One region of the Janthinobacterium sp. BCJ23 genome, then DNA from elsewhere that is predicted to be linked to it. Evidence: riboswitches for the same ligand, from Rfam matches in the RefSeq annotation. Region 1 holds a riboswitch; the other holds the start of a gene.
The links. A riboswitch is a leader RNA that binds a small molecule or an ion and turns the genes downstream of it on or off. The one in region 1 is predicted to bind thiamine pyrophosphate.
Positions count from the first base shown of each region.

Region 2: linked by a shared signal. The riboswitch ahead of thiC (phosphomethylpyrimidine synthase ThiC) and the one ahead of AC54AG_RS20385 (TonB-dependent siderophore receptor) in region 1 are both predicted to bind thiamine pyrophosphate.

Region 1 covers NZ_JCAQAW010000007.1:29,113-40,591, forward strand. Annotated here, with positions in the region: gene ompR (osmolarity response regulator transcription factor OmpR) at 1-251, shown strand, start outside; gene AC54AG_RS20365 (sensor histidine kinase family protein) at 265-1,623, shown strand; gene AC54AG_RS20370 (Imm26 family immunity protein) at 1,722-2,201, opposite strand; gene AC54AG_RS20375 (ferritin family protein) at 2,327-2,632, opposite strand; gene AC54AG_RS20380 (iron-containing alcohol dehydrogenase) at 2,775-3,932, shown strand; TPP riboswitch at 3,999-4,096, shown strand; gene AC54AG_RS20385 (TonB-dependent siderophore receptor) at 4,182-6,329, shown strand; gene AC54AG_RS20390 (AAA family ATPase) at 6,326-6,874, opposite strand; gene pnuC (nicotinamide riboside transporter PnuC) at 6,874-7,485, opposite strand; gene AC54AG_RS20400 (DUF2867 domain-containing protein) at 7,585-8,103, opposite strand; gene AC54AG_RS20405 (TetR/AcrR family transcriptional regulator) at 8,171-8,806, shown strand; gene AC54AG_RS20410 (class I SAM-dependent methyltransferase) at 8,847-9,461, shown strand; gene AC54AG_RS20415 (hypothetical protein) at 9,458-10,039, shown strand; gene AC54AG_RS20420 (hypothetical protein) at 10,051-10,593, opposite strand; gene AC54AG_RS20425 (tetratricopeptide repeat protein) at 10,857-11,479, opposite strand, start outside.
Region 2 covers NZ_JCAQAW010000012.1:115,906-127,384, forward strand. Annotated here, with positions in the region: gene AC54AG_RS26965 (hybrid sensor histidine kinase/response regulator) at 1-582, shown strand, start outside; gene AC54AG_RS26970 (response regulator) at 611-1,417, shown strand; gene AC54AG_RS26975 (hypothetical protein) at 1,456-1,713, shown strand; TPP riboswitch at 1,797-1,912, shown strand; gene thiC (phosphomethylpyrimidine synthase ThiC) at 1,992-3,905, shown strand; gene thiS (sulfur carrier protein ThiS) at 3,917-4,129, shown strand; gene AC54AG_RS26990 (thiazole synthase) at 4,145-4,936, shown strand; gene thiD (bifunctional hydroxymethylpyrimidine kinase/phosphomethylpyrimidine kinase) at 4,945-5,700, shown strand; gene thiE (thiamine phosphate synthase) at 5,711-6,322, shown strand; gene AC54AG_RS27005 (ANTAR domain-containing response regulator) at 6,401-7,033, shown strand; gene AC54AG_RS27010 (S-(hydroxymethyl)glutathione dehydrogenase/class III alcohol dehydrogenase) at 7,120-8,226, shown strand; gene AC54AG_RS27015 (hypothetical protein) at 8,409-9,263, shown strand; gene AC54AG_RS27020 (hypothetical protein) at 9,260-9,535, opposite strand; gene AC54AG_RS27025 (UvrD-helicase domain-containing protein) at 9,644-11,479, shown strand, end outside.

The sequences.
Region 1 (11,479 bases):
AAACGGTGCCGCTGACGACCGGTGAATTTTCCGTGCTGAAAGTGTTTGCCCGCCATGCGCGCCAACCGCTGTCGCGCGAAAAACTGATGGAACTGGCGCGCGGCCGCGAATATGAAGTGTTCGACCGCAGCCTAGACGTGCAGATTTCGCGCTTGCGCAAACTGATCGAACCCGACCCGTCGAGCCCGCTGTTCATCCAGACCGTGTGGGGTCTCGGCTACGTCTTCATCCCGGACGGACAGCCGCGCTGATCGCAGGCGAGGCATGATGAAGCTTGTTCCCGATATCAGCCTGGCGCGGCTGAAAAGCGGCCTGTTCTGGCGCACCTTTTTGCTGCTCGGCACCTTGACCACCGTCAGCATGATCACCTGGATCGGCATGATTTCCGTCATCCAGCGCGAGCCGCAGGCGCAGCAGATTTCCGCCCAGATCATTTCCGTCGTCACCATCACGCATGCGGCATTGACGCACTCGGCTCCCGAGCTGCGGCGCGAGCTGCTGTTCGACCTCGTCAGCAATGAAGGCATCCGCATCTTCTCGCTGGAAGAGGACGACCGCATCGAGCCGCCGCCCGACAATTACCTGATGCCCGACATCGAGGCGCTGGTGAAGGCCAAGCTGGGCAAGGACACGCGCTTTTCCGCGCGTGTCAATGGCGTGGCCGGCTTCTGGGTCAGCTTCAAGATCGACGACGACGAATACTGGCTGATGCTGGACCGCGAGCGCCTGCGCGGCCTGACGGGCTTCCAGTGGCTGGGCTGGGCCAGCCTGGTATCCCTGCTGTCCCTGCTGGGCGCGGCCATCATTTCCAGCCTGATCAACCTGCCGCTGTCGCGTCTGACGGCGGCCGCGCGCGACATCGCCAAGGGCAAGCAGCCGGCGCCGCTGCCAGAAAAGGGGCCGATCGAAATCATCGAGGCGAACCGCAGCTTCAACCAGATGGTCGATGATTTGAAACAGGTGGAATCGGACCGCGCCGTGATTCTGGCCGGCATTTCGCATGACTTGCGCACGCCGCTGGCGCGCATGCAGCTGGAAGTGGAAATGGCCAATCTGTCGGACGAGGCACGCGAAGGCATCCAGTCCGATATCGGGCAAATGGACGCCATCATCGGCCAGTTCCTCGACTATGCCAAGCCGACGGAAGCGTCGAGTTTTACGGACGTCGACCTCAGCGGCTTGCTCAACGACATGACGCGCGAAGCGATGCGCCTGCCGGACGTGAAGATCAACGCCACCATCGCCGATGGCGCACATGCGATGGGCAACCCCACCGACTTGCGCCGCGTGCTGAACAACCTGATCGAGAATGCGCGCCGCTATGGCAAGACGCCTGGCAGCGAGATGACGGAAATCGACATCGCCTGCCACGTGCGCACCAGCCACGGCGCGAAAAAGGTGATCATCGAGGTGCAGGATCACGGCACGGGCGTGCCGGCGGAAAAGATCGAGCAGCTGATGAAACCGTTCACCCGCCTCGACACGGCGCGCGGGCAGGCCAACGGCGCCGGCCTGGGCCTGGCCATCGTCGACCGCGTGCTGCTGCGCCACGGCGCTGAATTACAGGTGCGCAACCGCGAAGGCGGCGGCCTGGCGTTTCAAATCAGCTTGCCAGCGGCGTAAAAATAATCGCGCCAGCGGTGCGGGCGAGGTAGGTCGGATTAGCGGGAACCGCGTAATCCGACCTACGCTGCGCCAACATCACCGCCACCCAGCAGCAATCAAGCCGACGCCTGCTCCTGCGCCAGCAATTTACTCATCAACAATTCCGTCGCCCCATAGCCGTACAGGGAATCGCTTTCCATGCCCGGCGTATCGAAGGGAATCGATTCCTCGCGGTTCAGCTTGGCAGGATCGGCATCCGCATAGCTGGCGCGCCAGGCGCGCTGCAAGGATTCGTTGCGGCGGATAAAGGCCGGCATGGGCCAGTCGTCACGGTTCCAGTGGGGACTGTCGCCCAGCAGGGGCCAGCGCTCGTTGAGCAGGGCCATGTCGCCCGTGCGCAGGCGGCGCACGGCCTGTTCCGGCCGCAAGCCTTCCAGCTCGCCCAGCGTGGGCAAGCTGTCGCGCTTCGGCCCGAACATATACGCCAGCATGATGCGCCCGGCAGGCGCCCTGCGCGCCACCACGCCGACGGCATAACCGCCGCCCGGCAGGGGCACGGCAAACCAGCTGCCTTCTCGGTATGGTAATGATTTCATTTCTAAAAGCCCCCTGTAATACACCGGACAGCCGCTGCTGTCCGGCGTTAAATTTAATTAGGGGCACAGTCTACGCGAAGCGATGCGAAAGTGGCGCATGGTACGCCACAACAACAAACCAATAGTTACAATATTTTCTCGTCATAGTGATACTGGGCAACAATCGGCCCCGCCTTGAACAGCGCTTCCTTCATGGCCGTGTCCAGGCGCGCATCGCGGCGGCGCATCCATTCGAGCAGCATGGCCGCTTCCTTGCGGCTCGTGTCGCCCGCATGCGCGAGCACGCGGCGCAGTTCCGGGTCCGTGCACGCCTCGAAACGCTGGCTATTCAAGTCCAGCGCCTGCAGCGCGGCGATGGTGGCGCCGATGGCGCGGTGCATGTCGAGCGCGGTGGCCGGCAGGCCGGATTCTTCCAGTGGGACGGTGGTCATGCGCATTCCTTTTCGCGTGGTGGTGACATCGGCTGCATTCTCCACCGCGCGGGCGAAAAGCTCAAGCGTCCACGACACGTTTCCACCCGTTCGGCCATAATCATGGCTCAGCAACAGCCTAAACCTCAGCGGCAGGAGCCCCATGTTCAATTTCGACTTTTACAATCCGACGCAAATCCTCTTCGGCCAGGGCCAGATCGCCGCCATCACGGCACTGATCCCGCCCCAGGCCAGAGTGCTCATGACGTATGGCGGCGGCAGCATCAAGCAGAACGGCGTCTATGATGAAGTCAAGGCGGCGCTGGCCGGGCATACGATGATGGAGTTTGCCGGCATCGAACCCAATCCCAGCTATGAAACCCTGATGCAGGCCGTGGCCCTCGTGAAAAGCGAGCGCATCGATTTCCTGCTGGCCGTCGGCGGCGGCTCTGTGGTCGATGGCACCAAGTTCATCGCCGCGGCTGCCCTGCATGAGGGTGAGGCGTGGGACATCCTGGCCAAGGGCGGCAAGATCGTCGAGGCCGCCCTGCCCTTCGGCACCGTATTGACTTTGCCGGCCACGGGGTCCGAAATGAATGGCTCGGCCGTGATCACGCGCAAGGCCACGCAGGAAAAGCGCTCGTTCATGAGCCGCAAGGTGTATCCGAAATTCTCCGTGCTGGACCCGTCGAAAACGTTCACCTTGCCGCTGCGCCAGGTAGGCAATGGCGTCGTCGACGCGTTCGCGCATGTGATGGAGCAATACCTGACCTACCCTGTGAACGCCTCCGTGCAGGACCGCTTTGCCGAAGGCATCCTGCTGACCCTGATCGAGGAAGGCCCGAAGGCGCTGTCGCATCCGGATGACTACGACGTGCGCGCCAACGTGATGTGGAGCGCCACCCTGGCCTTGAACGGCCTGATCGGCGTGGGCGTGCCGCAGGACTGGTCCACGCACGCCATCGGCCACGAATTGACGGCCTTGTACGAGCTCGATCATGCGCAAACCTTGGCCATCATCCTGCCCAGCATGCTGCGCGTGCGCAAGCAAGCCAAGCGCGCCAAGCTGCTGCAGTACGCGGCCCGCGTCTGGGGCCTGGACGGCGGCGACGAAGATGGCCGCATCGAGGCGGCCATCGCGCGCACGGAATTCTTCTTCCGCCACATGGGCGTCAAGACGCGCCTGGCCGACTATGGCCTGAACCACGCCAGCGTGGACGCCGTCGTGTCCGCCCTGGAAGCGCACGGCATGACGGCGCTGGGCGAACAGCGTGAAATCACGCCCGCCATCAGCCGCAAGGTGCTGGAACTGAGCCTGTAGATCGCACCACACTGTTGTAAAACGGTCAGCAGGGTGGGACAGCTGGCCGTGCTTCATGCTAAGCTGTCGTTTCGCTAGGGGTCCTGGAGCAGTCATCCGGGTGAGAGATACCCTTCGTACCTGATCTGGATAATGCCAGCGAAGGAAAGCGCAAAGTACCTCCCTCCTTTGATAGCTCCTGCGTTGGCGCCAGCCGAACAAGCAGCCTGCCGTGCTCCTTACAGAGACGGCTTGAACCACGAGCAATCTATGTCCACACCGAATTTATCCGTTTCTGTTTTGACCCTGGCGATCCTGCACGCGTTTGCCGCACCGGCCTTTGCCGCGAATGACGCCGCCGAAGCCGCCGACCCGCAGGCCCAGAGCATGGCCGAAGTCGTCGTCACGGCCAGCAAGGCGCCCGCCGTCAAGCGCGCCTCCGTCGGTGGTTTTTCCGACGCGCCGCTGCTGCAGACGCCGGCTTCCGTCACCGTCATTTCGCAGAAAGACATGCAGGACTTGCAGATCCGCAATCTCAGCGATGCCGTCAAGCTCGACGCCAGCATCAACGACGCCTACAACGCTGTCGGCTATGCAGAACAGTTTTCCATCCGCGGCTTCAAGCTCGACAACAATTCCAGCTACCGCAAGGATGGCGTGGCCATTCCTGGCGACACGCAAATTCCGCTGGAAAACAAAGAACGCATCGAAGTACTGAAGGGCCTGGCAGGCTTGCAGGCTGGCGTGGCCGCGCCGGGCGGCGTGATCGACTTCATCGTCAAGCGCCCCACCGCCGCACCGCTGCGCACCGTCACCGTGGAAACGCGCGAGCGCGGCACCCTGTACGGCGCCATCGACCTGGGCGGCCGCCTGGAAGACACGCGCTTCGGCTACCGGGTCAACGTGGCGGCCGAGCGCCTGCGCTCCTACATCAAGGGCGCGGACGGCAACCGCAAATTCATTTCCGGCGCCTTCGACTGGCAGATTTCGCCGCAAGCCCTGCTGCAACTCGATGCCGACTACCAGGACAAGGCGCAGGCGACGGCGCCCGGCTTCCAGCTGCTGAATAACACGACCTTGCCGACCGGCATCAGCGCCGACGCCATGCTCAACCTGCAGCCGTGGACGCGCCCTGTGGAAACCGTCACGAGCAATATCGGCCTGCGCTTCCAGTACGCGTTCAATGACGACTGGCGCGCCACCCTGTCGGCCAACCAGCACTCGTTCAAGCGCGACGACTACACGGCCTTCCCGTACGGCTGCAGCGGACAGGAGCTGTACCCTGGCTTCTGCGGCAATGGCGACTACGACGTGTATGACTACCGCAGCCTGGGCGAGACGAAAAAGCCGCTGAGCGCGCAAGCCATGATCCAGGGCAAGTTCGCCACCGGCTCCCTGCGCCATGAATTCACGGCCGGCGTCTCGACCTTCCGCCGCAAGGACCGCGCGGGCCTGTACGTGTATGACTGGGCTGGCGTAAGCAACATCTACCACCCGCAGATCGTCGCCATGTCGACCGGTGTGCAAGGCCCCGTACGCCTGGTGCGCAAGGACACGGAAAACTCCGTCTTCGTGCAGGATATCGTCAGCCTGGCACCGAACTGGAAGCTGCATGGCGGCTTGCGCCATATCGACGTCGACGGCTACCAGTATGTACTGAAGGCCGACAAGGAAATCCGCGCCAAGCACGATTTCCTGCTGCCGAACGTCTCGCTCGTCTACACCCCGCTCGACAATGTCTCCGTGTATGCGGCCTATTCGCAAGGCATGGAACATGGCGGCACGGCCGACCGCAAGGCGATGAATGCCAACGAAGAACTCACGCCCAGCCGCTCCAAGCAGATCGAGCTTGGCGCGAAGATGGATGTGACGCCGGACTTCATGGTCGCGGCCAGCCTGTTCCAGATCCGCAAGGGCCTGGAATTCCAGAATGCCGCAGGCTACTTCGTGCGCGAAGGCCAGGCACAGCACCGTGGCCTGGAATTGTCGGCCCAGGGCAAGACATCGTCCAAGCTGAGCCTGGGCGCCTCCGTGACGGCCCTGAACAGCCAGCAGTCGGGCACGGGCAACGCCGCCCTCGATGGCAAGCGCGTGCCCAACGTGCCGGCCTTCAAGGCAGCCGTGCATGCGGACTACGCCGTACAACAGGTGGCGGGCTTGAGCGTCAATGGCAGCTGGGAGTTTGCTAGCAAGAAAGCGTTTGAGTACAACAACACGACCTTCGTGCCGTCGTACAACGTGTTCAACCTGGGCGCCGCCTGGGCCACGCGCATCGCCGGCACGCGCACCGTGCTGCGCGCCAGCGTCAACAACGTGGCAGACAAGTTCTACTGGCGCGACGTGACGCCGGAATCGGACGGCTATCTGTATCCGGGCGCCAGCCGCACGTTCAAGGTGTCGGCGCAGTTCGACTTTTAATTGAGGGAAATGGCAGGCGCTGCAGCTAGCGCCTGCTGCAGCAAAGGCGCCGCCTGTTCCAGGCGCGCCTCCAGGCTGTCGTGCAGCACGTGGTACACAATGCCGCGCGCGTCGAGCTCGTCGAGCAGGTAGCGGTAGATCAGCTGGCGCACGGCTTCCGACTCACGCTGCAAGCCATCGGCCACCCACGGGCTGTCGGGCGCCGTCACCAAGGTCAAATCGTACTGCGTGGCATCGGCCAGCGTCGCCAGCTGTGCATCGGCCCCATGGAAATAATGGCGGCTGTAGACGACCGTCATCAACGGCGTCGTGTCGCAAAACAGGAAGTTGCGCGCTTGCGCGGCGGCTGCCGCCTCGCGTTCGACTTGCGTGCGCGCAATGCCAAACTGGTCGGCCGAGACGGGCACCCTGCCCTGCGCCTCGACAAATTCACGTAAATACTCAGGCACCCAGACGGTGCCGTAGCGCTCGGCCAGGGCGGCCGCCAAGGTCGACTTGCCTGACGATTCCGCGCCCAGGATGGCCACGCGCACGCAACGATCCATCACTTGAGGACCATCGCGCTCGGAGCGGCCGGCGCCGACTTCCTCCACGCCAGCAAGCCAATGATGGCCATCACGACGAAGAACGCATACAGCACGGCCGTCAGGGTCAGGCCCTTGTGCAGGTACAGCCACACGTACAGCACGTCGACGATGATCCAGGCGATCCAGTTTTCCAGCTTTTTGCGCGACAGCAGGAATTGGCCCACCAGGCTGCCTGCCGTGAGGAAACCATCCGCATGGGGCACGTCCGTATCCGTCGTCGTCAGCAGCCAGGCGATCAACAGGAAGCCGACCAGCCAGCCCGCGGCGCAGGCCAGCCAGCCGCGGCCATTCAGGCGCGTGACGGGCAGGGTCTTGCCGCCGCTGGCCGGATGCAGCCACTGGTACCAGCCCCAGAACGAGACGCTGATGAACAGCAGTTGCAAAGCCATGTCGCCATACAGGCGCGACTCGAAAAACACGAAACCGTAGGCGGCCGAGGAAATGATGGCGAACAGCCACGCCCAGTGATTCTGGCGGATGTTCAGCGCAACGGTTGTCAGTGCCAGGACAAAGGAAATCAGTTCAAGCGGCGTGGTGGCAAAACCCAGCAGGAGAAGCGTATCGTTCATGGGAATCGTGATGAGGCTGGTGGTGCAGTATGCAATACCGGCCATGAATAAGCAAGATTGCCCGCAGCGTCAGCCCCGCCCCTGCCTTGTTCAACCGGCTCAGGCAAAGCCTCCCTTGACGGCGCGCGCCAGCGTACGCCGCACAACCAGCTTGTGAAATGGCCGGATCAGCAGGATGTAGCTGCGCCCTATCCAGTTATGGCAATGCACGACGGTGGAAAAGGTGATGCTGCCATGCAGCCCCGCATCCCGGTTGCGCAGCACGGACAAACGGAAGTCCAGGTGGCTGTCGTCCTCGCCCACGATGATTTCGTCATCGCTGACAGCGTAGATGCGAAAGATGCCGATGCGTCCATCAGGCTTGGCCGCCAGCTGTTTCGCCGTCTTGATGCCGAAGGGCGTGACAATAATGTCGCGCAGCGCCAGCAGCCACTGCGCCCAGCGCGGCTGGCTGCACAGCACCACGCGCGCCAGGGCCTGCATATCCATCTGCCGCACGCCAGCGCTGGGCAGGCCGACGGCATACGCGTCGGCCAGGTTGCTGCCCTGGTACAAAGGGGCGATGCTGGCGCCGGGCGGCATGGCCACGGCGCGTACCACGTTGCTCATCTCTTGCATGTGCTCTCCATGTGTTCAGTGATAACATGGCCATCATACACGACAATGTGAACAGCGATAACATAGAATGACGATAACGACTACCTATCATCACGGCAACCTGCGCGACACCCTGGTCGCCGCCACCATCGCGCAACTGGCGCAGCAGCACGACGCCACCCTCTCGCTGCGCGAACTGGCCCGCACGGTGGGCGTATCGATCGCCGCCGTGTACCGCCACTTCCCCAGCAAGGAAGCCTTGCTGGCCGAGGTGGCGGCGGCCGGTTTCGCCAGCCTGATCGCCAAATGGGAGGCGGAACTGCCGCCGCAGGGCAGCCTGCCCTCCGAGCAGCGTTTTCAGCTGCTGGGCAAGCAATACATCGAATTCGCCCTGGCTTCGCCGGCCCACTACCGGCTGATGTTCGAGCACCAGGACGTGCGCCAGTTCCCCGCCCTGCTGGAAGCGGCGCAAGCGTGCTTCCAGTACGTGCTGCAAACGGCCGGCGCCGCCGTGCGCGAAGCGGGTCTCGATCCGCGCTGGGACAAGGCCGCCGCCAGCGCCGGCTGGTCGCTGGGCCACGGCTACGTGATGCTGCTGCTCAGTGGCCGGCTGGCCATGGCGGACGGTGGCGACGACCTGTCGCCAGCCATGGTGCCGCGCTTTTTCCAGTTGCCGGTAGAGGCCTTGCGGCAGGCGCGTCAGCAAGCGGGAGAACAGCCATGATGACCATCGCCAGATGCGCCCGCTGATCATGCAGGATCCCATGGACTCATCCACTGTCCCCGGCACCGAGGGCTATGCGGAAAATGCAGGAGGGCTCATCGCCCGATATGAAAGCGTTGCCTTCCTGGATAAATACCGCCCCGTTGCCCATCTCTTGCCGACGCGGCCAGGCGCCGTGCTCGACATCGGCGCGGGAACCGGCGGCGACGCGGCGTGGCTGGCAAGCCTGGGACACACGGTGATCGCGCTTGAGCCCGTTGCCGCCTTCCGCGCGGCGGGCATGCAGGCGCATGCCCTGGCCAACCTCGAATGGATCAACGATAGCCTGCCCGCCCTGTCCACGATAGGCGCGCGCCACACCAGGTATGACTTGATTGTCGTCGCTGCCGTCTGGATGCATCTGGCGGCGGAAGAAAGGATGGAGGCGATGGGCAATATCAGCACATTGCTCAAGCCCGGCGCAGTACTCGTCATTTCCCTGAGGCATGGTCCGCCCCCGAAAGGCCGCCGCATCTTTGACGTATCCGCCAGTGAAACGGCAGACCTGGCAATGCGGCATGGGCTCAAGGTCATGCTGAGCACGCAGGCGCCATCCGTCCAGCCGCAGAATCGCCAGGCGGGGGTGAGCTGGTCCTGGCTTGTCCTTGAGAAATGATTCAAGCTGAAGCAGCATGCACCAGGGAGCTGACAAAGCAGGCACTCAGCCGAGACCAGCCATTATTTTTGAAACGCCGTCAATTTATGCACAATATATCGATAGACACTCTCTCCGTGATCGCCAGGCAATGCATTGCCGTGACGTGCCTGCAGCGCTTTTGCCTGCGCTTCGACATTCACCATCCGGCGCTGTCCGCGTTCGCCGGCCACATATGGAAAATAACGCAGGTCGCGCCCGGAGATTTTGCGGCCTGGGAGCGCGGCTTTGCTTCCCTGGCCGTGACGGGCATGGGCGATCCCTGGCCGGACGACATCCGCACGGCGATACCCGGGCACCTGCTCGGCGCGCTGGAGCAGCTTGTTCAGCATGTGCTGGAAACGAGCGCCTGTACCTGGCATGGCGACGACCTTCCGGCAAGCCGGCGCCAGCTGGAAGCCGTGCTTGACATCTGTGTCCGGCATGATGTGGCGGTACCGCAGCTGGCGCACTATGCGCAGCACGATGCGGCGCCGCGCGGCGGCTGGGGGCCGATGCTCACGAACGAAGAAGTCAGGGCCTGGAAAGCCCTGATATAGCAGTCAGCCCCTCATGCATGGCTGGCCAATGCCACCAGCCGCACCTGGTCGAGCAGCCGTTCCTCTTCATCCGTATCGGCATCGATTTGCGTGACCACGGTCCAGAATCGCGCGCAGGTCCTGATCTGCTCGAAAGCATGGCGCGTCTCAAGCCGCACCATGGTTTTTCTCAAGCTGTGCAGATAGCCTTCCTCGATGGACTCGAGCAAGGCGTCATCGGCAGCGTCGATCAGATCGAGCAGCGCGCCTTCTATCGTTGCATGCCCCTCTTCCCATAGTTGGCCGATTTCCGGCACATCGACTTCCATGCACTCGTTCGACCAGTCCGGCGGGTAATCACCACGCTCCCGGTTATCGGGGGCGGTGTCAAAACTCAGCGAAAGGGACGGGAACGATACGGCGTTGAAGGCAAAGGCTGAAAATGCCTGGTCCTTGAATGGGGACGCACCGAGCAGTGCCAACGATGCAGTGGCCAGCCTGAGCCAGGTTGCTTCAACGTCATAGGCCGTTTCAAACGTTTGCCAATCTGGCAGCGAATCGGGAGTCAGGGACATGGCGGGCCTGTCGAAAAAGAATAGCGGTGGATAGTGCGAGGAATTATACGTGGCACAGCCAAGGCGGCAGGCGGTGGTGCGTGAACAGTGCGGACGATGCCGGGAGCACAAACCGGTGACTCAGAGCGGCCCTTCATCGTCAGCGCGGCGAAAAAAAAGACCGCACCCGCCTAGGGAGCCGGGGCCAGGTCGGATATGCAGATAGAAACTATTTCTTAGGCTGGGACAGGGTCGCCTATGAGAGATATCGCTAACGTTCAGCCTTAGCCGAGATCTGCAAGGGACGCATCCATCAAATGCCACGTCACATCGTCGTCTGGCAAATCGAGCAGCCAGTCGCGGCGCGGTCGCGGGAACGGCGCGCCTTGGGTCAGCCACGCCTGGCGCCAGTACTGGTTGACGATCGCCTGCAGCGGATGGTCGGCCGCCACCCACGGTTGCCAGACGCCGCTGACCGGACAGGCCTGGTCGCAAGCGCAGCTCAACCATGGCTCGGGCCGCGCCACCTCGCGCAGCAAGCCGTGCACCGCGCGCGGTTCCACTGCCCCATGGTTGTGCCGTATCGTCAGACACTGTTCCCATATCACGGGGCCGTAACGGCTCTTGCCATCGGTATCGAGCACGCTGAAATGGCGGAACTCTTCGCCTTCACCGAACAGCCAGGCCGGTTCCGTCAAACCCTGCCCAGCGACAGGTTGCCAATATGCGGAAAATGGCGCGGTCGGCGCGTCGCTGTGCAAGCCGGTGGGACGCAGGGCATAGCCGGCGGCCAGGAAATATGGTTTTTGCAACAGCGAGGCGGCGCTTGGCTTCGGGATGACTGGCGGTGGGCGCACACCCTTGGCTTCATGCAGCAAGGTATCCCTGTCGCCATTCCAGGGTGGCA
Region 2 (11,479 bases), on a different contig from region 1:
GGCCTCGTCGTCACCAAGCAGCTGATCGAATTGATGGGCGGCACCATCGGCGTCGACAGCACGGTCGGCGTGGGCACCACGTTCTGGTTCGAGCTGGCTTCCAGCAGCGCGCCAGCCCTGGTGCTGGGCGACGGCGACGCGTTGCCACAGGTGCAGGAGCCGCAGGAAAGCCAGCGCACCTTGCTGTACGTGGAAGACAATCCCGCCAACCTGGCGCTGGTGGAGCAATTGATCGCCCGCCGCAGCGATTTGAAGTTGCTCACGGCCATCGATGCGCACCTGGGCATCGACCTGGCGCGCACGTATCAGCCGGACGTGATCTTGATGGACATCAACCTGCCCGGCATCAGCGGCTTTGGCGCCCTGCATATCCTGCATGACGATCCGCTGACGAGCCATATTCCCGTGATGGCCCTGTCGGCCAACGCCGTGCCGCGCGACATCGAGAAGGGCCTGGAAGCGGGCTTCTTCCGCTACCTGACCAAGCCGATCAAGGTCGTCGAATTCATGGATGCGCTCGACGTGGCCCTGCACCATGCGGCCGCGCACGGCCTGGCCGACGACATTCACGCAATACGCTAATTCAGCATTTATTTTTAGGAATACCGCCATGCTTCAAGCCACCGAGATTTTGAACGCCAGCATCCTCATCGTAGATGACCAGGAGGCGAACGTCATGCTGCTGGAACAGGTGCTGCGCAATGCCGGCTATACGCGCATCACGTCCACCATGGACCCGCAAGCCGTGCGTGCGCTGCACCAGCAGCACCGCTACGACCTGATCCTGCTCGACCTGCAGATGCCGGAAATGGATGGCTTCGAGGTCATGGAAGGCTTGCGCGACATCGAGGCGGGCAGCTATCTGCCCGTGCTGGTGATCACGGCCCAGCCCGGCCACAAGCTGCGCGCGCTGCAGGCGGGCGCCAAGGACTTCGTCAGCAAGCCGTTCGATCTGGTGGAAGTCAAGACGCGCATCCACAACATGCTGGAAGTGCGCCTGCTGTACCAGAAGCTGGCCGAATACAACAAGTCGCTGGAACAGATGGTGGAAGAGCGCACGGCGGAACTGCGCGAAAGCGAAGCGCGCTTCCAGCGCTTCACGGAACTGTCGTCCGACTGGTACTGGGAACAGGATGCGCAGGGCAATCTGACGCGCTTTTCCGGCCCCGTGGCTGAAATGCTGGGCATCGGCAGCGAGCAAGAGCCGCAGCGCTGGAACGCCACCGAACGAGCGCTGCTCGACGCAAAAATTGCCGCGCGCGAACCATTTCTCGATTTCATCTACAGCCGCGCCAACCTCGACGGCAGCACGCAGTACCTGCAGGTGAGCGGCGAACCGATGTTCGACAATGGCAGCCGCTTCATCGGCTACCGCGGCATCGGCCTCGATGTCACGGAGCGCCATCGCATTGCCTGATTTATACTGGGTGCTATCGATACTGACCAGGAAAAATCATGACTGACAAATCAACGCCGCAATACTGGTTCCCCGCCAAGACCTATGGCTGGGGCTGGGGCTTGCCCATCACGTGGCAGGGCTGGCTGGTGTTCCTGGCCGCGCTGGCGCTGTTCGCCTGCGGCGCTTTCCTGTTCCCGCCGCAGACCATGCTCGTGGGCTACATCGTCTATGAAGTGGCCATCGTTGCCGTGCTCATTTTCATCTGCCAGCTGAAGGGTGAACCGACCAGCTGGCGCTGGGGTAAGAAGAAGTAGAGCGATGTACAAAGACGACACCTGCAAGAAATCATCTGGCCGCGCGGCGTGAACCGCGTATAATTGGCTCGCTGCCGCAAGGCGGCAAACGCTAGGGGTCCTGCCTTTCGCTGTGGAAACACAGTGCAAGCGCGGGTGAGAAATACCCTCCGAACCTGATCTGGATAATGCCAGCGAAGGGAAGCTTTAGGATGAACGCACCCCGCTTTTCCGCGTGCGCGCAGCCGAACCTCCTTAGCTGGCTCCAGGCTTAAAAATAGTCTAGCCAAGGAGCCAAAATGAACGCCAACCCGAAATTCCTCTCCGCCACCGCCACGGTCGACGAAGCCGCCATCGCGCCACTGCCCAATTCGCGCAAGATCTATGTTGAAGGCAGCCGCCCCGACATCCGCGTGCCCATGCGCGAGATCAGCCAGTCCGACACGGAAGCGTCGTTCGGCGGCGAAAAGAACCCGCCGATCTACGTCTACGACACTTCCGGCCCGTACACGGACCCGGACGTGCAGATCGACATCCGCTCGGGCCTCGACACGCCGCGCCTGCCGTGGATCGTCGAACGTGCCGATACGGAAGAATTGCCGGGCCCGACCTCCGACTACGGCATCGCCCGCCTGGCGGACCCGAAGCTGGCCGAGCTGCGTTTCAACCTGCACCGCAAGCCGCGCCGCGCCATCGCCGGCAAGAACGTGACGCAAATGCACTACGCGCGCCAGGGCATCATCACGCCGGAAATGGAATTCGTGGCCATCCGCGAAAACATGCGCCGCCAGGAATATTTGCGTGAGCTGAAAGCGTCCGGTCCCATGGGCGAGCGCCTAGCCGACCTGATGGGCCGCCAGCATCCGGGCCAGTCGTTTGGCGCCAGCATCCCGGCCGAGATCACGCCGGAATTCGTGCGCGAGGAAATTGCCCGCGGCCGCGCCATCATCCCCGCCAACATCAACCATCCGGAAGTCGAGCCGATGATTATCGGCCGCAATTTCCTCGTGAAAATCAACGCGAATATTGGCAACTCGGCCGTCACCTCGTCGATCGGCGAGGAAGTGGAAAAGATGACCTGGGCCATCCGCTGGGGCGGCGATAACGTGATGGATCTGTCGACCGGCAAGCACATCCACGAGACGCGCGAATGGATCGTGCGCAACAGCCCCGTGCCGATCGGCACCGTGCCCATCTACCAGGCACTGGAAAAGGTCAATGGCAAGGCCGAAGATTTAACTTGGGAAATCTTCCGCGACACCCTGATCGAGCAGGCCGAGCAGGGCGTCGATTACTTCACCATCCACGCGGGCGTGCTGCTGCGCTATGTGCCGATGACAGCCAAGCGCCTGACGGGCATCGTCTCGCGCGGCGGCTCCATCATGGCGAAATGGTGTCTGGCACACCACCAGGAATCATTCCTGTACACGCATTTCGAAGAGATTTGCGAAATCATGAAAGCGTACGACGTGTCGTTCTCGCTGGGCGACGGCTTGCGTCCCGGCTCCATCTACGATGCCAACGACGAGGCGCAGCTGGGCGAACTGAAAACCCTGGGTGAGCTGACGCAAGTCGCCTGGAAGCACGACGTGCAAGTGATGATCGAGGGGCCTGGCCACGTACCGATGCAGCTGATCAAGGAAAACATGGACTTGCAGCTGGAACAGTGCGGCGAAGCGCCGTTCTATACCTTGGGGCCATTGACGACCGATATCGCGCCCGGCTACGACCACATCACGTCCGGCATTGGCGCTGCCATGATCGGCTGGTATGGCACGGCCATGTTGTGCTACGTGACGCCGAAGGAACACCTGGGCCTGCCCAACAAGGCGGACGTCAAGGACGGCATCATCACGTACAAGATTGCGGCGCACGCGGCCGACCTGGCCAAGGGCCATCCGGGCGCGCAAATCCGCGACAACGCGCTGTCGAAAGCCCGCTTTGAATTCCGCTGGGATGACCAGTTCAACATCGGCCTGGACCCGGACAAGGCGCGTGAATTCCACGATGAAACCCTGCCCAAGGATTCGGCCAAGGTGGCGCATTTCTGCTCCATGTGCGGCCCCCATTTCTGCTCGATGAAGATCACGCAGGAAGTGCGCGAATACGCGGCCGGCATGGGCATCGCGGAAGACAAGGCGCTCAAGCAGGGCATGGAAATCAAGGCCATCGAATTCATCAAGAACGGCGCCGAGCTGTACCGCAAAGTCTGAGGGAGAGCGTGATGCCTGCATTCATCAACATCACGCTCAACGGCGCACCGCACCAGGTGCCGCCGGGGCAAACCCTGGACCAACTGATCGCCGCGCTGTCGCTGGAAAACCAGGCGCTGGCGCTGGCCGTCAACCGCAATGTCGTGCCGCGCAAGGCGTGGCAGGGGCAGGTCTTGCAAACCCAGGATCAAGTGGAAATAGTCCGCGCCATCGGCGGCGGCTGAACTAAGGAAAAAGCAATGAACAGTAATAACAACGACCTGCTGACCATCGCAGGCAAACAGTATCAATCGCGCTTGCTGGTCGGTAGCGGCAAGTACAAGGATTTACCGCAGACGCGCGAAGCGACGGATGCGGCCGAGGCGCAGATCATCACGGTGGCGATCCGGCGCGTGAATATCGGGCAGGACCCGAACGCGCCCAGCCTGCTCGATGTCGTGCCGCCGGACCAGTACACGATTTTGCCGAACACGGCCGGCTGCTACAACGCCAAGGACGCTGTCTACACCCTGCAACTGGCGCGCGAGCTTCTGGGCGGACGCAATCTGGTGAAACTGGAAGTGCTCGGTGACGAAAAGACCTTGTTTCCGCACATGCCGGAAACCTTGATTGCGGCCGAGGCGCTGGTCAAGGATGGCTTTGACGTGATGGTCTACTGCAGCGATGATCCGATCCAGGCGAAGATTCTGGAAGACATCGGCTGCGTGGCCGTCATGCCGCTGGCGTCCCTGATCGGTTCGGGCATGGGCATCTTGAATCCATGGAATTTGTCGCTGATCATCGACCAGGCGAAAGTGCCCGTGCTCGTCGATGCCGGCGTGGGCACGGCTTCCGATGCGGCCATTGCCATGGAACTCGGCTGCGATGGCGTGCTGATGAATACGGCCATTGCCGGCGCGCGCGACCCCGTGCGCATGGCGCATGCGATGAAGCTGGCCGTGCGGGCCGGGCGCGAAGCATTCCTGGCGGGACGCATGCCGCGTAAATTTGCCGCGTCGCCGTCGTCGCCGATGGCGGGCCGGCTGGCGTGACGGTGCCGATGCGCCACACTGTGCTCGTGTTTGCCGGCGCCGATCCGTCGGGCGGCGCCGGCATCGCCGCCGATATCGTGGCCATTGCGGCGCAGGGCGCGCATGCCTTGCCCGTCATCACGGCGCTGACGGTGCAGGACAACGACAGGGTCTTTGGCGTCGAACCGGTGGCGCCGGAATTGCTGCGCCGCCAGGCGCAGGCGCTGATCGACAAGATCAGCATCGATGCCGTGAAGATCGGCATTCCCGGCAGCGCCGCGAACGCGGCCGTCATCGCGCAACTGATCGCGCAATTGCGGCTGGCCCGCCCAAGCTTGCCTGTCGTGCTCGACCCCGTGCTGGCCAGCGGCCATGGCGACGTGCTCAGCCGGGATGATGCCGTACTGGCGCTGGCGCCCTTGCTGCCGGTGACGACCGTCATCGTACCGAACGGGCCGGAAGCGCTGGCCTTGGGCGGCGAGGGAAACTTGCTGGAACAAGGCTGTGAGAACGTGCTGGTGACGGGCGGCCATGGCACAGGCGAGGTGATCGTCAACCGCTGGCTCGATGGTGCTGGCAATGAGCGCGAGTGGCGCTGGCCGCGCCTGCCTGGCGAATTTCACGGCAGCGGCTGCACTTTGGCGTCCGCCATCGCGGCGCGCCTGGCGCAAGGCATGCCGATGCAAGAGGCGCTCGATGGCGCGCAACGCTATTGCCATGCGGCCCTGACCGGCGCCTATGCGATAGCGCCAGGCCAGCTGATGCCGCAACGATTCATTCAATAAGGAAAATATCATGCGTGGACTGTATCTGGTTACCCCGAACTGGGACGACACCGACCGCCTGCTCGACGTGAGCGAGCAAGCCTTGCAGGAAGGCGTGGCCTTGCTGCAATACCGCCACAAGAGCGCGGAAGCGGAGCAGCGGCGCGAACAGGCGGGCGCCTTGCTGGCGCTGGCCCGTAAGTACGGCGTGCCTTTCATCATCAATGACTTCATCGAACTGTGCGAAGAGCTCGACGCGGACGGCGTGCACGTGGGCGGCACGGATGCATCCGTGGCGCAGGTGCGTACGCGCCTGGGCAAGGACAAGATCGTCGGTGCCTCGTGCTATGGGGACATGGCCTTGGCACGAACGGCGGAGGCGGGCGGCGCCAGCTATGTGGCCTTCGGCGGCTTTTATCCGTCGCTGGTGAAAAAGTATCCGGTCACGACACCGCTCGACATCGTGCTGCAGGCGAAACGCGAGATCGCCTTGCCTTGCGTGGTGATCGGCGGCATGACGCCGGAGAACGCCGCGCCGCTGGCCGCGCGCGGTGCCGACATGGTGGCGGCGATCAGCAGTGTCTACCAGGCGGACGATGTGGATATTGCGGTGCAGCAATTCAATCAATTGTTTGCGGCATGAACAGTGGCGTGCAAGGCTGGTTTGGGCGAATAATCGGCATATAATAAGAACATCATTCATTACCGAGGTCCCCCACCCATGAGCCAGCCAGCCGCCGCGAAACGCCTTATCCTGATCGTTGACGATGACCAGCTCCTGTTGGAATTCCTCGGCGAAGTCCTGCGGCATGCCGGCTACGAAACAGCCCTGGCCCATTCGGCCGAAGTGGCGCTGCAGCTGATCGCCCAGCGCGAGCCGGACCTGGCCTTGCTCGACATCCACATGCCGGGCATGTCCGGCCTGGAACTGGCCAAGCGCCTGCATGGCGAAACGGCCGTGCCGTTCATGTTCCTGTCCGGCAGCGGCGACAGCGAGTCGGGCAAGCAGGCGGCCGCCTACGGCGCCGTCGGTTATGTGGTGAAACCCGTCGATGAAGGCCGCTTGATGCCCGCGTTTGAAGCGGGCCTGGCCCGTGCCGATGAAATCCGCCAGCTGCGCCGTACCGAGCTGAACCTGAACGCGGCCCTGGCCGCCGGCCGCGAAACGAGCCTGGCCGTGGGTTTGCTGATGGGCAAGTTCCAGACAGACCGCAACACGGCCTTCGAAGTGCTGCGCGACCACGCCCGTTCCAGCCGCCGCAAGATCAATGAAATCGCCAGCCAGTTGCTGCTGGCCGAGGAAACCCTGAACGGCTTGCATGGGGCGTTTTTGAACCGCGCGAAAAGCAAGTAAGCGTTTTACTGGCGCCTGCTTTGCTATGATGTGGCGATACGGCGCGCTGGCGCGCCCGGTTCAACCATACACAGCACAGGACACACATGAAAACCAAAGCAGCGATTGCATGGAAGGCGGGCGCGCCTTTGACCATCGAAGAAGTCGACCTGGCCGGCCCGCGCGAGGGTGAGGTACTGGTCGAGATCAAGGCCACGGGCATTTGCCATACCGATTACTACACCCTGTCGGGCGCCGATCCGGAAGGCATCTTCCCGTCCATCCTGGGCCATGAAGGCGCCGGCATCGTCGTCGACGTGGGCCCGGGCGTGAAAAGCCTGAAAAAAGATGACCACGTCATTCCCCTGTACACGCCGGAATGCCGCCAGTGCAAATTCTGCCTGTCGCAAAAAACCAACTTGTGCCAGTCGATCCGCTCGACCCAGGGCCGCGGCCTGATGCCGGATGCGACATCGCGCTTTTCCATCGACGGCAAGCCCATCTTCCACTACATGGGCACGTCCACGTTCTCGAATTACATCGTCGTGCCGGAAATCGCCCTGGCGAAGATCCGCGAAGACGCGCCATTCGACAAGGTCTGCTACATCGGCTGCGGCGTCACCACCGGCGTGGGCGCCGTGTTGTTTACGGCCAAGGTCGAGGCGGGCGCCAACGTGGTCGTGTTCGGCCTGGGCGGCATCGGCCTGAATGTGATCCAGGCAGCCAAGATGGTCGGCGCCGACAAGATCATCGGCGTGGACATCAACCCGGCCCGCCAGGCCATCGCGCGCAAGTTCGGCATGACGCATTTCGTCAACGCCAACGAGGTGGAAAATGTGGTCGACACGATCGTGCAGTTGACGGACGGCGGCGCCGACTATTCGTTTGAATGCATCGGCAACACCACCACCATGCGCCAGTCGCTCGAGTGCTGCCACAAGGGCTGGGGCCAGTCCATCATCATCGGCGTGGCGGCAGCCGGCCAGGAAATTTCCACTCGTCCATTCCAGCTGGTGACGGGGCGCGTGTGGAAAGGTTCCGCCTTCGGTGGCGCACGGGGCCGCACGGACGTGCCGAAGATCGTCGACTGGTATATGGAAGGCAAGCTCAACATCGACGATTTGATTACGCACCGCCTGAAGCTCGACGACATCAACCAGGGCTTCGACCTGATGAAGAGCGGCGAATCGATCCGCTCCGTCGTGCTGTACTAATACATTACGCCGTACCACGGCGTTTTTGCGGAGGCTGCGGCCTCCGTTTTTTTGCCCGGCCTCCATCCATCGCCCGTGTCTGCCATCCAGGCCGGTCTTTTTGCAGCCTGTCGCACCGCGCTGGAGCCGTGCTCCATCCGCCGCTAAAGTCAATGCTCCACTACTTTTGCGACGAGGCAGCCATGTCCACTTCCTACCGTTTGATCCTCAGCCTGGCCGGTATCCTGCTTGGCGGCAGTGCGCTGGCCGTGCAGCCGCCGCAGCCGCCCGCGCCGCCTGCCCCGCCGGCCGCACCCAGCGTGCAGGTCAGCCGTTCGATCGACAAGGGCGAAAGCTATGCGCTCGTCGACGGCGCCACGGATAGCGAGGGCGTCATCGTCGTCGACAGCGATATTCACTCGCAGCAGGTGGAAAAGCTCAAGCGCTCGATCAAGGGGCCGTTCCTGTGGTTCCGCGACCAGGGGCAGGCCTATGTGCTGCAGGATGCGGCCTTGCTGGGCAAGGTGCGCACGGCATGGCAGCCGTCGAAACAGATCGGCAAGGAGATGAGCGCGCTCGGCGATCAAATGGGCGAGCATGGCAAGGCCATGGGCGAAATGGGCCGCAAGATGGGCGCCCGCAGCCTGGAAAAAGGCAGCGCGCGCGAGTCGGAACAGTTGCGCGCGCTGGGCCGCCAGCAGCAGGAGCTGGGCCGCAAGCTCGGTGACGCTTCGCGCCGCCAGGCGCTGGCAACGAGCGACACGGCGCGCCGCGCGGCCGAGCGCGACGTGGAGCGCCTGCAGCAGCAGATGGAAGATGCGCAGGAAGAGATGGAAGAGATCAACGACCGCATCGCCGACGTGCACGAGCGCGAGGCCGAGAAAGCGGAGCAGATGTCGCGCCAGATGGAGCAGCGCAGCAAGCCGATGGAAGCGCTGGGCAAGCAAATGGGCGAGCTGGGCCGCCAGCAGGAAAAAGTCGTCAAGATCGCCGACAAGACCACGCGCCAGGTAATCGCCCAGGCGCTCAGCGAAGGCAAGGCGAAGCTGGTGCGCTAAGCAACAATCCAGGTGGCGGCCACGGCCAGGTATTGCGCCGGCAACCGCTCCCTGGCGTCGTCCTCGCTGGCATACACGTCATCCTGCACCGTTTCCCACTGCGCGTCGCAGCTGAAACGGTAGACGCGCGCCTCGTCTGCGTAGCGGCACACGGCCAGGCCGTGGATGGCGGTGGGGGCGCCACCATGCTCATTGGTGACATGGCCGAAGGGCTGGTCGGACCAGGCCCAGGCCAGTACGCTGGCGCCGTCGAGGTGGGTGGGTGGTGTCATGGGATGCAGGCCGCTGTGTCGGGATGGCGATTGTAGCGCGCGTGGGTAAAATGCCGCGACCGCTGGACAAATGCACAGTATTTTTAGCCATGCCGGTATAATCACGGGATGCAAAATCTTCTTCACAACCTCAATCCCGAACAATTGGCTGCCGTCACCTTGCCGGCGCAGCATGCGCTGATCCTGGCAGGCGCCGGTTCAGGCAAGACCCGCGTGCTGACCACCCGCATCGCGTGGCTGATCCAGACCCAGCAGGTATCGCCGCCCGGCATCCTGGCCGTGACGTTTACCAATAAAGCCGCCAAGGAAATGCTCACGCGCCTGTCGGCCATGCTGCCGATCAACACGCGCGGCATGTGGATCGGCACCTTCCACGGCCTGTGCAACCGCTTGCTGCGCACGCACTACCGCGACGCGGCCTTGCCGCAAACGTTCCAGATCCTCGACTCGCAGGATCAATTGTCGGTGATCAAGCGCTTGTTGAAGGCAAACAACATCGATGATGAAAAATTCCCGCCGAAGACGGTGATGTATTTCATCAACAACGCCAAGGACCAGGGCTTGCGCGCCACGGACGTGGAAGCGTACGACGCGCACGAGCGCAAGATGGTCGAGCTGTACCAGTTGTACGACGACCAGTGCCAGCGCGAAGGCGTCGTCGATTTTGCGGAATTGCTGCTGCGCACGTATGAACTGCTGAGCCGCAACCAGCCGCTGCGCGAACACTACCAGGCCCGCTTCCGCCATATTCTCGTGGACGAGTTCCAGGATACGAATAACCTGCAATACAACTGGCTCAAATTGCTGGCTGGCCACGGCAGCCGCGATGGCGGCGCCCTGTTTGCCGTCGGCGACGATGACCAGAGCATCTACGCGTTCCGCGGCGCCAACGTGGGCAATATGAGCGCCTTCGAGCATGAGTTCCAGGTCAAGAACTTGATCAAGCTCGAGCAGAATTATCGCTCGCACGGCCACATCCTCGACAGCGCCAACGTGCTGATCGCGAACAACAGCAAGCGCCTGGGCAAGAATCTGCGCACGGACGCGGGCCATGGCGAGCAGGTGCGCGTGTATGAGGCCAGTTCCGATCTGCAGGAAGCGCAGTGGATCATCGAAGAGGCGAAAAGCCTGATCGCCGATGGCGCTTCGCGCAGCGAAATCGCGATCTTGTACCGCTCGAATGCGCAGTCGCGCGTGATCGAGCATGCACTGTTTTCGGCCGCGATTCCGTATCACGTGTATGGCGGCCAGCGCTACTTCCAGCGCGCCGAGGTCAAGCACGCGATTGCCTATTTGCAGTTGATGGACAATCCGCACAACGATTCGGCCTTCTTGCGCGTGGTCAATTTCCCTACGCGCGGCATCGGCATGCGCTCGATCGAGCAATTGCAGGCCGCCTCGGAACAGTACGGCATTTCGCTGTACGCCTCCGTGCCGTATGTGGCGGGCAAGGCGGGCAGCGTGCTGGCCGGCTTCGTCAAGCTGATCGAAGGCGTGCGTTTCGAAACGCAGCAATTGTCTCTGCCGGAAATGGTCAGAGTGGTGCTGGAGGCGAGTACCTTGCTCCAGCATTACCAGAACGAAAAAGAAGGCGCCGACCGCATCGAGAACTTGGAACAGATGGTCAGCGCGGCCAGCCAGTTCATTTCCGAGGAAGGTTTCGGCCAGGGCGCACCGGCCCATCTGGGCCCTGCCGCCCAGGCGCAGTCGGGCGCGCCCGTGGTCAACCAGGATGGCATCGAAATTTTAGATGCGGACGCGCCGCTGCCGGCCGTGATGTCGCCGCTGTCCGCGTTTTTATCGCACGCGTCGCTGGAAGCGGGCGACAACCAGGCGCAGGCGGGCCAGGATGCGCTGCAGATGATGACGGTGCACTCGGCCAAGGGCCTGGAATTCGACAATGTGTTCATCACGGGCCTTGAAGAGGGCCTGTTCCCGCACGAA